Regions from separate parts of the Oceanobacillus sp. FSL W8-0428 genome, predicted to be linked through region 1. Evidence: a T-box and tRNA genes for the amino acid it is inferred to sense, from the RefSeq annotation. Region 1 holds a T-box; the other regions hold tRNA genes.
What was found. A T-box is a leader RNA that pairs with one kind of tRNA and senses whether it is charged. The one in region 1 lies ahead of thrS (threonine--tRNA ligase), so its partner is inferred to be a tRNA-Thr.
Positions count from the first base shown of each region.

Region 1 (5,168 bases):
AGCAGTCGCTATTAAAAACGGAAATGTTACATAAATATTAAAAATATTACAATATTGTTAAACATTATAATCTTTGTTGACGCTTTCAATTTTAGTGCTAATATAAAGTTAAGATGGTTGTAAATTAAATACAAAATTGACAATTTTACCTTTGCAGCTTAGATATTTTTGGCTCTTGATCTATAACCGTCTAAACAAATAAAGGAGGAGTTTTATTTATGCAAAGGTTATTTCAGGACAAGTCGTTGAAGTATCTCGGAACATCAATTGTTTCACTCGTCTTTTTCATGTTTGTTGGACTGGGGGCTGCTGCTGCACATGGATATATTGAGCAGCCGAAATCAAGAGGATTATTATGTAAAGAACAGGTGAACACAAATTGTGGAGGCGTTCAATGGGAGCCTCAAAGTCTGGAAGCACCGAAAGGATTTCCTGGAGCAAGCATCCCGGATGGAGAAATCGCTTCTGCTGGAGGGACATTTCCTGAATTGGATGCACAAACTGCTGACCGCTGGGCAAAGGTTAATTTGAATTCTGGTGTAAACACATTTACTTGGCATTTAACAGCGAAGCATGCAACAACAAAATGGCATTATTATATTACCAAGCCGGATTGGAATCCGAATCAGCCGCTGACAAGGGATCAATTTGAACTCATTCCATTCTATGAAGTTTATGACGGAGGCGCAAGGCCAGGTGAGAAGGTGACACATCAAGTGACAATCCCGGAACGGACAGGCTATCATGTGATTTTAGGAGTATGGGATGTGTATGATACAGCCAATGCTTTCTACAATGTAATTGATGTTAACTTTGGCGGTGAAGGAACAAACCCAGGGCCGGGAGAACCCGATCCAGAAGTTCCTGGCTATCCAGCATGGGATGCTAACAATGTCTATCTTGGAGGAGACAAGGTTACGTATAATGGAAAAGTATATCAGGCAAAATGGTGGACCACTGGAGAAACACCAGGAAGTGCTGGAGTATGGGAGCTTGTAGAGTAATTTGAATTAAATTATCAAAATGTTTAAATAAATTAACGAAGCAGATTATTTTACTAAAAATAAGAAAGAATGTTGCATAAATGTAAAAATTCTAGTATGATAATTTATAATTTATTTTTGAGAAGCAATGAAGAGGACATGAATTACTTGGAAGGTTTAAAGAGAGGAAAGTAAAAGGTGAGAGCTTTCTAACCAGGAAATGTAATTTACCACCTCAGAGCTGCGTTGGAGTAACAACTAACGCCGTAAGCATGCAACGTTACTGCAAAATGAAGCCGTTAATAATGTTGACGGAAATTTGGGTGGAACCGCGGAGATAACACATTCGCCCCTTCTTAGGAAGGGGAGGGTGTGTTTTTTTAGTATCATAAAAGTTATTAAAATAGAAAAAGCGATGAAGAGGATATGAATTATTTGGAAGGTTCAAAGAGAAGGGAGCAGCAGGTGAAAGCTCTCTAACCGGAAGGATAATTTACCACCTCAGGAGCTGCGTCAGGGTAACAACTGGCGCCGTAAGCATGCAACGTTACTGCAAAAATGAAGCCGTCAAATTAATTTGATGGGAAGCTGGGTGGAACCACGGAAAAGCATATTCGTCCCTTTGTATGGAGGGAAGAGTATGCTTTTTTACTGTATAAAAATTATAAGTCGAAGGAGTGTTTAGAAAATGAATAATAAAGTAAAGATTATACTTCCAGATGGAAAAGAGAAATGCATCGAAAAAGGGACTTCATTAAGAAAAATTGCAGAACAGATATCAATGAGTTTAGCGAAAAATGCTGTTGCAGGAAAAGTGAACGGTAAGCTGGTAGATATAAGTTGCGCTGTTTCAGAAGAGAGTCATATTGAGCTGTTGACACTGGATTCAGAAGAAGGGCTGAACGTTATGCGGCATACTGCTGCCCATATTTTGGCACAGGCTGTGGAACGGCTTTACGGAAAAGGCAACGTACAGTTTGGTATTGGGCCAGTTATTGAACATGGTTTCTATTATGATATGAAATGCCAAGTATCCATTAATCAATCTGATTTGGTGAAAATAGAAAAAGAGATGCAAAATATTATTCAGGAGAATATTCCAATCCGCTCATATGAGCTCTCTTTGGAGGAAGCTCAGGCTTATTTTAAAAAAAAGAAGCAGCCTTATAAGGTAGAGCTGTTAGAGAGTATTCCTGCAAATGAAGCTATTACTATCTACGAACAGAGGGATTTCTCTGATTCATGCAGAGGTCCTCATTTACCGTCGACAGGTTACGTAAAGGCATTTCATCTTACAAAACTGGCAGGGGCATATTGGCGTGGAGACAGCAATAATGAGATGCTTCAGCGCATTTATGGAATTGCATTTGCAAGAAAAAAAGACTTAGATGCACATTTGCATTTCTTAGAAGAAGCTGAAAAACGGGATCATCGTAAATTAGGAAAGCAGCTGGAGCTGTTTATGTTTTCTGAAGAAGCACCAGGTATGCCATTTTATTTGCCAAATGGTCAGATTATCCGTCAGGAGCTTGAGCAGTTTTCCCGTGAAGCGCAGTTAAAAGCGGGCTATCAGGAAGTACGTACCCCACTTCTGATGAATCAGCAGCTATGGGAAGAATCCGGCCATTGGGATCACTATCATGAAAACATGTATTTTTCCGAAGTGGACCATACAAACTTTGCACTAAAGCCGATGAATTGTCCGGGACACATGTTGATGTATAAACAGAAGCTGCGCTCTTACCGTGATTTGCCAATCAGGCTGGCTGAATTTGGGCAAGTACATCGCCATGAATACAGTGGAGCTTTAAACGGATTGCTTCGCGTCCGTACTTTCTGTCAGGATGATGCCCATATTTTTGTAAGGGAAGATCAAATTGAAGCGGAAATGGAAAAAGCAATTCATTTAATTGACGAGGTATATGGTGTGTTTGGTTTTTCTTACACTGTTGAATTATCTACTCGTCCAGAGAATTCAATGGGTGAAGATGCGGCCTGGCAAATGTCGGAGCAGGCTTTAGCAAATGTTTTAGAGCGGATAGACCTGCCTTATCAAGTAAATGAAGGAGACGGCGCATTTTATGGACCGAAAATTGATTTTCATATTAAAGATGCTTTAGGGCGCAGCCATCAATGTGCAACACTGCAGTTGGACTTTCAAATGCCGGAGAAGTTTGATTTAACTTATGTCAATGCAGATAATGAAAAGCAGCGTCCAGTGGTTATCCACCGGGCTATTTATGGATCAATTGACCGCTTTTTCGGAATTCTGATTGAACATTTTGCAGGTGCTTTTCCTTTGTGGCTGGCTCCTGTTCAAGCAGTTATTTTGCCGGTATCGTCTGTGCATCAGCCTTATGCTGCTCAATTGAAAGATACTTTTAAAGCAGCGGGCATCCGTATAGAAGCAGACTGCCGGGAAGAGAAGCTCGGGTTAAAATTAAGAGAAGCACAAATGAAGAAAATACCTTATATATTTGTTATTGGCAATGAGGAAGAAGAAAAACAAACAATAAATGTTCGGAAATATGGAGAGAAGCAGAGCCAGAGCTTGTCTATTATGGAAGTGCAAAAGATTCTTCAAAAAGAAATCGCAGAAAAGGCAATAAGACATGTGTAATTTCACGAGTCTAGGATAAAAGGACTGGAAAAAATCGCGTAATTACTATTCATTCTTGTTCAAGTAGTATAAAATGTAATTATCATCTAAAGCTGAAGGGGATGAGTGAGGATGACAATTACATTTAAGAAAATTGATAGCTCAAATTATAAAAAATGTTCGTTATTAAAGGTGAATGATAATCAAAAAGATTTTGTAGCTCCTAATTGGTATTCTGTACTGGAAGCAGTTTATGAAGAGGAAGAGAAACATCCATATGCTATTTATTATGGAGAGGATATGGTTGGATTTTTAATGTATTCTTATTATCCGGCAGATGAAGAATATGATAAAGATTCATGGTGGATGGAACGTTTTATGATTGCCAAGGATTTTCAAGGAAAAGGCTATGGTAAGGCTTCTTTAAGCAAATTTATAGAAAACTTTCAAAAAGATTATCCGGAAGAAGAATTGCGCACATCTGCTGTAAAAGATAACCATGTTGCTATAACATTGTATGAACATAGCGGTTTTCAACGGACAGGTGAATTTGTTGAAAAAGAAGCAGTGCTGCTGCTAGATAGTTAGAAGTTCTAAAAATATTAGTAAAGGGCGGATGATTAATTAAAATCATCCGCCCTTTTGTAATTCGAGAATCTTCTTTCTTCTAAAAAAATATTTAGAGCCCTATATAATCCCCATTATAGATGCATTTCTAAGAATTAATAAAAATTATTAATAAATCTAATAAGATTTTATAATAATGTAATTTTTCGTAAAATATTGATTTATTATTAAATTAATGTTTTAATTTCTAATAGTGATAACTGGTAGTGACGTCACAACCAATGAGGTGGAAATAAGATGATTGATGATACATTATATATTCCATTACACGTTCAGCTTAGTAAAAGTTTAGAAGAAAAAATAAAAGCGCAGGAATTTATCGAAAAAATACCAAGTGAACGAGAATTGATGGATATGTATTCAGTAAGCAGAACTACGGTAAGAGAAGCTGTCACAAAGCTGGTAAATGACGGATTGTTAATTAAAGTGCACGGAAAAGGGACTTATGTAAATAAGAAGCCTCCAATTCAGGAGTGGTTATCTTCTTTAAACAGTTTTACAGAAACAGTAAGAAGAATGGGAATGATGCCAACAAGTAAATTATTAACATCTAAAAAGTTAACAGCAGATAAACATGGAATTGAAGTATTTAAAGAAGAAATATTTATGATAGAAAGACTTCGTTACGCTGATGAAAAACCTATTGCAATTGAGCGGCATTATTACCCGTTATCAATTGGAGAACGTTTATCTGAATTTAACCTGGATAAGGAAACAATATATGATTTATTAGAAAATGAGTTAGGCATTGTTCTGGATGAAGCAGAGCAGTATATAACATCAGAAATAATTGAAGATCATCTAGCACCATATCTGGAAATACCTAGCGGATCAAATGTATTGCTTGTAGAAAGGACAATAGTTGATGAAAAAGGTAATGTCGTTGAGTATTACATTGGACAGTACCGCCCTGATATGTACACATTTCGGATAAAAACCAAAAGAAATTTAAATAAAAA
Region 1 covers NZ_JBBORB010000001.1:3,055,468-3,060,635, forward strand. The annotation lists gene MKY30_RS14535 (lytic polysaccharide monooxygenase) at 219-1,004, shown strand; T-box leader at 1,123-1,340, shown strand; gene thrS (threonine--tRNA ligase) at 1,672-3,603, shown strand; gene MKY30_RS14545 (GNAT family N-acetyltransferase) at 3,715-4,170, shown strand; gene MKY30_RS14550 (GntR family transcriptional regulator) at 4,447-5,168, shown strand, end outside.

Region 2 (5,168 bases), 1.4 Mb from region 1:
GAGCTCCATGCGCATAAGTTTCTGCAACATTTGCTAATTGAAGCAATTCCTCTACTGAGCATTCCTTATCACAGTAGTTGAATATAGAGCGAATGACAGAAATAGCTACAGATGCACTGGATCCAAGGCCTTTCCCAGGAGGGACAGAAGAATTAATTCGTATTAATAAGTCTTTATAAGGGATCCCAAGGTATTCACAGGAACTGGATACACATTCAACAATTCCTTCCAGCTCTTTCGGGGCATGCTTCAGGGGACCGTGATAAAAAGTACTGTCCATTTTCACCGCCCCAGGAACATACTCAATCACCGTCTCTACACCAATTAAAGGAAATGGGATAGCAATTGCCGGCTGTCCGTGTACAACCGCATGCTCTCCAATTAAAATGACCTTACTATGAGCTATACCAATAGCTGTTTTTTCCGACGCTGTTACTTTTTCTGCACTCATTGTTTATACTGTTCCACCAATTCTTTAGCTTTTCCCACACGGATTTCTTGTTGTTCTACTAATTGTTTTGCTATCACATCAATCATCTCCCCAGTTGCTCCTCCGGCAATCGCAACAGAACGTGAATGAAGTGCCATGTGACCTTTCTGAATACCGTCTGTTGCCAACGCTTTGAGCGCTCCAAGATTTTGAGCGAGACCAACTGCCACAATTACTTGCGCAAGCTCTTCTGCTGATTCAATATGCATAATGGATAAAGAAAAATCAGCGAGCGGATGCACACGTGTTGCTCCTCCGACTGTTCCTATAGACATTGGTAATTCAATTTCACCAACAAGATTACCTTCTTCATCCTTTGACCATGTAGTCATAGATCCATAATGACCATTTCTCGCAGCATAAGCATGTGCTCCAGCTTCTACTGCCCGCCAATCATTTCCTGTCGCTATCACAACAGGATCAATCCCGTTCATAATCCCTTTGTTATGCGTTACAGCACGATAGGGGTCAGAAGCAGCAAATTCATAGGCATGAATAACACCGTCTCTTACCTCTTCCCCAGAAAACGAACCTGTTTTCAGCAGATGTGGAGGTATAAAGCATTTCGCTGTTACAAGGCTGCGGTCTGCATAATTTGATAAAATACGCAAATAAACCTTTCCCCTGGTTATTTCTTCCACGATTGGAGCAATAGATTCTACCATGGTATTAATCATATTAGCACCCATTGCGTCACAGGTATCTACGTAGATATGCATAACCAGCATTTTACTATATGACGAAGAATCCTCTTCATTCAGAATCCGGACATCCAAATCCTTCACACCGCCGCCGCGATTGACAATACTTGGATAAGCATCATCAGCGGCACGCATTAATATATCTTTTTGTTGAAAAATTTTTTGCTTTGCTTCTTGAAAATCAGGACATCCAACAACTTGAATCTGTCCAATCATCAGTCTTTCCTTTGACTCTGTCTGAAATCCGCCAGCTTCTCTGACTATTTTTGCAATATGGCTTGCAGAAGCAACGACAGAAGCTTCTTCAATAGCCATTGGTACTACATATCCTTTCCCGTTTATCAAAAAATTTAATCCTAATCCAAATGGTAATTGATAGGTACCAATGACATTCTCAATCATATTATCTGCTGTTTCAATAGTAAGCGCGTCTGCGTTAGACAAATTTTGCGTTTCTGCATCCGTTAAAGAAAAGGCTTCACGTAATAATGCGCGCCTGTCTTCTACCGTCATATTATAAAAACCGGGTATTCTTGAAGAGGTCATGCCTAGCTCATCCTTTTTATTTATCATATCTAAATATGTTTTTTATTACTAAGTACTAAATTAAACTATATTTGATTATAACACGAATTCTACCGTTTTTTCATTTAGAAGATACTTATTTCGTTACTGGAATTATGTTAATCATTTTATCGTAATAAAATAAGAATTTTTACTTTATTAAAAGTAAAAAAATGCACAACACCAGTCTATATGCTTACAATGCTTCTATAATATATACTTTCTCATGATTTATTTCTTATGCGTAATATCAAAAAGCAAGAGCTTTAATGATTTGTTTCCCGCTTCATATATTTTAATCCTCAGTGACCTGAATACATATATATAAGGATAAAACAGTTTACTTATTTATAAAGAAAAAAACGAGATAATATTATCCCGTTTTCCTAAAGTGTTTTATACTTGTCATTCTTGTAATGAGCCATGAAGGATTCGAACCTTCGACCCTCTGATTAAAAGTCAGATGCTCTACCGACTGAGCTAATGACTCCTGTTATTTAAGCTATCCGCCTAAAAAAGACATAAAAAAAAGGCTGGGCCACTAGGATTCGAACCTAGGGTACACGGGATCAAAACCCGATGCCTTACCGCTTGGCTATGGCCCAACAAAAAACATGGTGGAGGGGGGCAGATTCGAACTGCCGAACCCTGAGGGAGCGGATTTACAGTCCGCCGCGTTTAGCCACTTCGCTACCCCTCCATATTATTGTTAACCATACTTTCAAATATATACACAAAAAATGGTGCCGGCCAGAGGACTTGAACCCCCAACCTACTGATTACAAGTCAGTTGCTCTACCAGTTGAGCTAGGCCGGCATAATGGTGGAGGATGCAGGGCTCGAACCTGCGACCCCCTGCTTGTAAGGCAGGTGCTCTCCCAGCTGAGCTAATCCTCCATTATTGGTGACCCGTACGGGATTCGAACCCGTGTTACCGCCGTGAAAGGGCGGTGTCTTAACCGCTTGACCAACGGGCCATGATGCGTTGTCTGAGAAGCTTTATGTAAGTATCTCTCGCAAACTGACGAATTTTATTATATCGAGTAACCAACCGTTTGTAAAGAGAAAAATGAAAAAAACTTTATTTTATTTTTTAAAAGCTCCTCGATTACCTCCTGTCCCTTATTCCAATGCTGTTTTTAGAGGCTTTAATTCCATCACATATTCCATGCTTTTGAATATTTCCTTCTATAATATAAACAACTTTTGAGTGATTTCTCTATTTATGACTAATAACCATGATTCCCTGCTGAATGAAATTTTTTTATAAGCTAAATTACTAAATAATACCCTTTAATTTTTCAACAAAAATAAAATGAAACATGTAACCAGTTAAAAAATACACCGATAGTCCTCCCGGGAAAGTAAAATATATTTCCGTAATAGTCTTGCCCAGGCTGAATTTTTATTTACATATGCTCTTCTATCTAAAAGGAAAAACAGATTATCACTTTATCACCTGGTACTAATCAGTTATAATAGGTGCTAAGTTAAATGTTGAATGGAGGATGAAAATGACAAAACTATTAGAAGGTAAAAATATTGTTGTAATGGGTGTTGCTAATGAAAGAAGTATCGCCTGGGGTATCACAAAATCTCTACATAATGCTGGAGCCAACCTTATTTTTACGAATAGACAAGAAAGATCCTATAAAAAACTAGCCAAACTTTTAGATAAGCATGAAATTGAACCAAAAGCAGTTGTTTCCTGCGATGTAGCATCAGATGAGAGTGTACAGGAGGCTTTTAATGAAATAAAAGAAAAAGTCGGTGTAATTCACGGGTTAGTTCACTCCGTTGCTTTTGCCAAACGTGAAGAACTGCAAGGTGAATATGTAAATACTTCTCGCGACGGCTTTTTATTGGCACAAGAAATCAGCGCTTATTCGCTGGTATCTGTTACAAAGGCTGCACAGGAATTAATGACTGAAGGCGGCTCAATTGTCACACAAACTTATATTGGAGCGGAGCAGGTTGTTCCAGGCTACAACGTTATGGGTGTTGCTAAAGCATCTTTGGAAGCAAGCGTCCGCTATTTAGCTGAAGATGTAGGTAAACGCGGAATTCGCGTGAACGCTGTATCAGCAGGCCCAATCCGCACACTCTCTGCAAAGGGAGTTGCTAATTTTAATGAAAAATCACATGTTGTGGAAGAAAAAGCTCCACTGCGCCGTAACATTGATCAGGATGAAGTTGGAGATGCAACTTTATTCTTCCTTAGTGAACTCTCTCGCGGAATCACTGGGGAAGTATTGCATGTGGATGCCGGTTTTAACATTATCGGCGGCTGATTCCTACAAAATATACAAAACTGCCTCTCTTAAAAAGAGAAGGCAGTTTTTTTTTGGCTGAAAACAAAGTTTTCTTCTATGTTTAATAACTATTTATAGCGGGAATCAGTATTAATGGAAAATATATAAAGGGGTGTAATAAAATGTATAACTATATACAGCATTATATTAACGGTCAGTGGGTTGATTCCACTGGAAACGAGAAAATTGATGTGATCAACCCTGCAACGGAAGAAAAAATTGGTGAAATCAGCTCTGGGACGAAAGAGGATCTCGATAAAGCAGTAAAAGCTGCGCGAGCTGCATTCCCGGCTTTTTCACAAACAACCAAAGAAGAACGCGCTGCATTGTTAGACCGCATTGCAGATGAATATGAGAAACGGAAAAACAAGTTTATTGAAATAATCATAGCAGAGCTTGGCTCTCCAGTAACTTTTACCACAAATGTACAATATCAAATGGGATTAAACCATTTCCGCACAGCAGCAAAGCTAGTACGCGATTTTGAGTTTACCGAAAAACGGGAAAACTCTTTGGTCCAAAAAGATGCTATTGGCGTTGCCGGTTTAATCACACCATGGAATTTCCCTACAAACCAAGTTTCTACGAAGTTAGCTTCCGCGTTTGCAGCTGGCAGCACAGTGGTATTAAAACCGTCTGAAGAAACGCCATTTGCGGCAATGCTGCTTACCGAAGCGATGGAAGCTGCCGGCGTTCCTGAAGGAGTATTCAACCTTGTAACCGGAACAGGCGATACAATTGGTAATGGTATCAGCTCTCACCCGGATATTGATTTCGTATCTTTCACCGGATCCGGTAAAGTTGGAACTAAAATTATGGAAAATGCAGCACCAGATATTAAAAAAGTAGCGCTGGAACTTGGCGGTAAATCTCCAATCATTGTATTAGATGATACAGACATCGATTATGCTGCTAAAAAGGCGATTTCCAATATTGCCGGCAATACAGGTCAGGTTTGTACAGCAGGAACACGTGCAATTGTCCCTGAATCTATTCATGATGATTTTATCGAAGCAATCAAACGTCATCTATCTGAATTTCCTATAGGTGATCCAAAAGATGAATCCACCTTTACTGGCCCACAGGTATCGGAGAAGCAAT
Region 2 covers NZ_JBBORB010000001.1:1,692,152-1,697,319, reverse strand. The annotation lists gene mvk (mevalonate kinase) at 1-451, opposite strand, end outside; gene MKY30_RS07775 (hydroxymethylglutaryl-CoA reductase, degradative) at 448-1,737, opposite strand; tRNA gene MKY30_RS07770 (tRNA-Lys) at 2,173-2,245, opposite strand; tRNA gene MKY30_RS07765 (tRNA-Gln) at 2,289-2,360, opposite strand; tRNA gene MKY30_RS07760 (tRNA-Tyr) at 2,371-2,455, opposite strand; tRNA gene MKY30_RS07755 (tRNA-Thr) at 2,497-2,572, opposite strand; tRNA gene MKY30_RS07750 (tRNA-Val) at 2,577-2,652, opposite strand; tRNA gene MKY30_RS07745 (tRNA-Glu) at 2,658-2,732, opposite strand; gene fabI (enoyl-ACP reductase FabI) at 3,270-4,046, shown strand; gene MKY30_RS07735 (aldehyde dehydrogenase family protein) at 4,190-5,168, shown strand, end outside.
Region 2: it encodes a tRNA-Thr, which carries the amino acid that the T-box ahead of thrS (threonine--tRNA ligase) is inferred to sense. The anticodon was not compared.

Region 3 (5,168 bases), 1.6 Mb from region 1:
AACTCTCGTGGTGTGACGGGCGGTGTGTACAAGACCCGGGAACGTATTCACCGCGGCATGCTGATCCGCGATTACTAGCGATTCCGGCTTCATGTAGGCGAGTTGCAGCCTACAATCCGAACTGAGAACGGTTTTATGGGATTTGCTTGACCTCGCGGGCTTGCTTCCCTTTGTTCCGTCCATTGTAGCACGTGTGTAGCCCAGGTCATAAGGGGCATGATGATTTGACGTCATCCCCACCTTCCTCCGGTTTGTCACCGGCAGTCACCTTAGAGTGCCCAACTAAATGCTGGCAACTAAGATCAAGGGTTGCGCTCGTTGCGGGACTTAACCCAACATCTCACGACACGAGCTGACGACAACCATGCACCACCTGTCACTTTGTCCCCGAAGGGAAAACTCTGTCTCCAGAGCGGTCAAAGGATGTCAAGACCTGGTAAGGTTCTTCGCGTTGCTTCGAATTAAACCACATGCTCCACCGCTTGTGCGGGTCCCCGTCAATTCTTTTGAGTTTCAGCCTTGCGGCCGTACTCCCCAGGCGGAGTGCTTAATGCGTTAACTTCAGCACTAAGGGGCGGAAACCCCCTAACACCTAGCACTCATCGTTTACGGCGTGGACTACCAGGGTATCTAATCCTGTTCGCTCCCCACGCTTTCGCTCCTCAGCGTCAGTTACAGACCAGAGAGTCGCCTTCGCCACTGGTGTTCCTCCACATCTCTACGCATTTCACCGCTACACGTGGAATTCCACTCTCCTCTTCTGCACTCAAGTCCTCCAGTTTCCAATGCACGTTTACGGTTGAGCCGCAAGATTTCACATCAGACTTAAAGAACCGCCTGCGAGCGCTTTACGCCCAATAATTCCGGACAACGCTTGCCACCTACGTATTACCGCGGCTGCTGGCACGTAGTTAGCCGTGGCTTTCTGGTCGGGTACCGTCAAGGTACGATCAGTTACTATCATACTTGTTCTTCCCCGACAACAGAGTTTTACGATCCGAAAACCTTCATCACTCACGCGGCGTTGCTCCGTCAGACTTTCGTCCATTGCGGAAGATTCCCTACTGCTGCCTCCCGTAGGAGTCTGGGCCGTGTCTCAGTCCCAGTGTGGCCGATCACCCTCTCAGGTCGGCTACGCATCGTCGCCTTGGTGAGCCATTACCTCACCAACTAGCTAATGCGCCGCAGGCCCATCTGTAAGTGACAGCAAAAGCCGCCTTTCAACTTACCATCAGGAGATGATAAGTATTATCCGGTATTAGCTCGCGTTTCCGCGAGTTATCCCAGTCTTACAGGCAGGTTGCCTACGTGTTACTCACCCGTCCGCCGCTCGTTCCACGAACGTCCCTCCGAAGAGTTCTGTCCGCTTCCCGCGCTCGACTTGCATGTATTAGGCACGCCGCCAGCGTTCGTCCTGAGCCAAGATCAAACTCTCCATAAAAGTGTTTGTTTCTTTAGCTTTCAGAAGTCAACTTCTGACTTAAATATTCAAGAAAAACGAGGTGTTTTTCTTCTTTCGTACTGGTTGTTTTGTTCAGTTTTCAAAGAGCAATTTCTTTGTCGCTTTTAAAAACAGCGACCAAATTAATATATCATGTTTCAAAACCATTGTCAACAACTTATTTAAAAGTTATTGAGTGGAGCCTAGCGGGATCGAACCGCTGACCTCCTGCGTGCAAGGCAGGCGCTCTCCCAGCTGAGCTAAGGCCCCATATTATATTCATGTAATGGTCGGGAAGACAGGATTCGAACCTGCGACCCCTTGGTCCCAAACCAAGTGCTCTACCAAGCTGAGCTACTTCCCGATGGCGCGCCCGAGAGGAGTCGAACCCCTAACCTCTTGATCCGTAGTCAAACGCTCTATCCAATTGAGCTACGGGCGCTTATGGTGCCGAGGACCGGAATCGAACCGGTACGGTAATCACTTACCGCAGGATTTTAAGTCCTGTGCGTCTGCCAGTTCCGCCACCCCGGCAATATTTGGAGCGGAAGACGGGATTCGAACCCGCGACCCCCACCTTGGCAAGGTGATGTTCTACCACTGAACTACTTCCGCGTATTGCCTTTATTTAATTAATGGTGCGGGTGGAGGGACTTGAACCCCCACGCCCGAAGGCACTAGATCCTAAGTCTAGCGCGTCTGCCAATTCCGCCACACCCGCAAATGGTGAGCCATGAAGGATTCGAACCTTCGACCCTCTGATTAAAAGTCAGATGCTCTACCGACTGAGCTAATGGCTCCTTAAAAGGAAAATGGTGCCGGCCAGAGGACTTGAACCCCCAACCTACTGATTACAAGTCAGTTGCTCTACCAGTTGAGCTAGGCCGGCATAATGGTGGAGGATGCAGGGCTCGAACCTGCGACCCCCTGCTTGTAAGGCAGGTGCTCTCCCAGCTGAGCTAATCCTCCGGATTTAAAGCCTGGCAACGTCCTACTCTCGCAGGGGGAAGCCCCCAACTACCATTGGCGCTGAAGAACTTAACTTCTGTGTTCGGCATGGGAACAGGTGTGACCTCTTCGCTATCGCCACCAGACAATACAATATGTAACTTGAAGATGTTTCCTTAAAAACAAGGACAAGTTATATTATATGCACTTCAGAATAAAAATGCAACACTTTTTTTAAATTTGCACCCTGAAAACTAAATAAGAGTAACGTGACATCAAAAAACTTAGATAAGTCCTCAATCGATTAGTATCCGTCAGCTGCACGTGTCGCCACGCTTCCACCTCGGACCTATCAACCTCATCGTCTCTGAGGGATTTTACTCACTTGAAGTGATGGGAAGTTTCATCTTGAGGGGGGCTTCATGCTTAGATGCTTTCAGCACTTATCCTTTCCACACGTAGCTACCCAGCTATGCTCCTGGCGGAACAACTGGTACACCAGCGGTGTGTCCATCCCGGTCCTCTCGTACTAAGGACAGCTCCTCTCAAACTTCCAACGCCCACGACGGATAGGGACCGAACTGTCTCACGACGTTCTGAACCCAGCTCGCGTACCGCTTTAATGGGCGAACAGCCCAACCCTTGGGACCGACTACAGCCCCAGGATGCGATGAGCCGACATCGAGGTGCCAAACCTCCCCGTCGATGTGAACTCTTGGGGGAGATAAGCCTGTTATCCCCGGGGTAGCTTTTATCCGTTGAGCGATGGCCCTTCCATGCGGAACCACCGGATCACTAAGCCCGACTTTCGTCCCTGCTCGACTTGTAGGTCTCGCAGTCAAGCTCCCTTCTGCCTTTACACTCTACGAATGATTTCCAACCATTCTGAGGGAACCTTTGGGCGCCTCCGTTACCTTTTAGGAGGCGACCGCCCCAGTCAAACTGCCCGCCTGACACTGTCTCCGAACCGGATTACGGTCCTGGGTTAGAATGGTCATACAGTTAGGGTGGTATCCCACGGGTGCCTCCACGTAAGCTGGCGCTCACGCTTCAAAGGCTCCCACCTATCCTGTACAAACTGCACAAACATTCCATATCAGGCTACAGTAAAGCTCCACGGGGTCTTTCCGTCCTGTCGCGGGTAATGCGCATCTTCACGCATAGTATAATTTCACCGGGTCTCTCGTTGAGACAGTGCCCAAGTCGTTGCACCTTTCGTGCGGGTCGGAACTTACCCGACAAGGAATTTCGCTACCTTAGGACCGTTATAGTTACGGCCGCCGTTTACTGGGGCTTCGGTTCAAAGCTTCGCTTACGCTAACTCTTCCCCTTAACCTTCCAGCACCGGGCAGGTGTCAGCCCCTATACTTCGCCTTTCGGCTTCGCAGAGACCTGTGTTTTTGCTAAACAGTCGCTTGGGCCTATTCACTGCGGCTCACTCACAAGTGAGCACCCCTTCTCCCGAAGTTACGGGGTCATTTTGCCGAGTTCCTTAACGAGAGTTCTCCCGCTCACCTTAGGATTCTCTCCTCGCCTACCTGTGTCGGTTTGCGGTACGGGCACCTATGATCTAACTAGAGGCTTTTCTTGGCAGTGTGAAATCAGGAACTTCGGTACTCTATTTCCCTCCCCATCACAGCTCAGAAATATGTCAGACGGATTTGCCTATCTGACTTCCTCGCATGCTTGGACGCACATCCATCAGTGCGCACTCCTTATCCTCCTGCGTCCCCCCATTGTTCAAACAATCATGAGGTGGTACAGGAATATCAACCTGTTGTCCATCGCCTACGCCTGTCGGCCTCGGCTTAGGTCCCGACTAACCCTGAGAGGACGAGCCTTCCTCAGGAAACCTTAGGCATTCGGTGAAAGAGATTCTCACTCTTTTTTCGCTACTCATACCGGCATTCTCACTTCAAAGCGCTCCACCAGTCCTCACGGTCTGACTTCTCTGCACTTTGAACGCTCTCCTACCATTGTTCGTAAGAACAATCCGCAGCTTCGGTGATACGTTTAGCCCCGGTACATTTTCGGCGCAGCGTCACTCGACCAGTGAGCTATTACGCACTCTTTCAATGATGGCTGCTTCTAAGCCAACATCCTGGTTGTCTGTGCAACGCCACATCCTTTTCCACTTAACGTATACTTTGGGACCTTAGCTGGCGGTCTGGGCTGTTTCCCTTTCGACTATGAACCTTATCACCCATAGTCTGACTCCCAAGTTGAAGTAACTGGCATTCGGAGTTTGACTGAATTCGGTAACCCGGTAGGGGCCCCTAGTCCAATCAGTGCTCTACCTCCAGTACTCACGATCTTGAGGCTAGCCCTAAAGCTATTTCGGAGAGAACCAGCTATCTCCGTGTTCGATTGGAATTTCACCGCTACCCACACCTCATCCCCGCATTTTTCAACATACGTGGGTTCGGGCCTCCAGTCAGTGTTACCTGACCTTCACCCTGGACATGGGTAGATCACACGGTTTCGGGTCTACGACCGCATACTCATTCGCCCTATTCAGACTCGCTTTCGCTACGGCTCCGTGTCTTCCACTTAACCTTGCATACAATCGTAACTCGCCGGTCCATTCTACAAAAGGTACGCCGTCACCCATTAACGGGCTCCGACTACTTGTAGGCACACGGTTTCAGGTTCTATTTCACTCCCCTTCCGGGGTGCTTTTCACCTTTCCCTCACGGTACTGGTTCACTATCGGTCACTAGGTAGTATTTAGCCTTGGGAGATGGTCCTCCCGGATTCCGACGGAATTCCACGTGTTCCG
Region 3 covers NZ_JBBORB010000001.1:1,485,447-1,490,614, reverse strand. The annotation lists rRNA gene MKY30_RS06655 (16S ribosomal RNA) at 1-1,441, opposite strand, end outside; tRNA gene MKY30_RS06650 (tRNA-Ala) at 1,639-1,711, opposite strand; tRNA gene MKY30_RS06645 (tRNA-Pro) at 1,729-1,805, opposite strand; tRNA gene MKY30_RS06640 (tRNA-Arg) at 1,807-1,883, opposite strand; tRNA gene MKY30_RS06635 (tRNA-Leu) at 1,887-1,975, opposite strand; tRNA gene MKY30_RS06630 (tRNA-Gly) at 1,982-2,056, opposite strand; tRNA gene MKY30_RS06625 (tRNA-Leu) at 2,078-2,162, opposite strand; tRNA gene MKY30_RS06620 (tRNA-Lys) at 2,166-2,241, opposite strand; tRNA gene MKY30_RS06615 (tRNA-Thr) at 2,255-2,330, opposite strand; tRNA gene MKY30_RS06610 (tRNA-Val) at 2,335-2,410, opposite strand; rRNA gene rrf (5S ribosomal RNA) at 2,420-2,535, opposite strand; rRNA gene MKY30_RS06600 (23S ribosomal RNA) at 2,674-5,168, opposite strand, start outside.
Region 3: it encodes a tRNA-Thr, which carries the amino acid that the T-box ahead of thrS (threonine--tRNA ligase) is inferred to sense. The anticodon was not compared.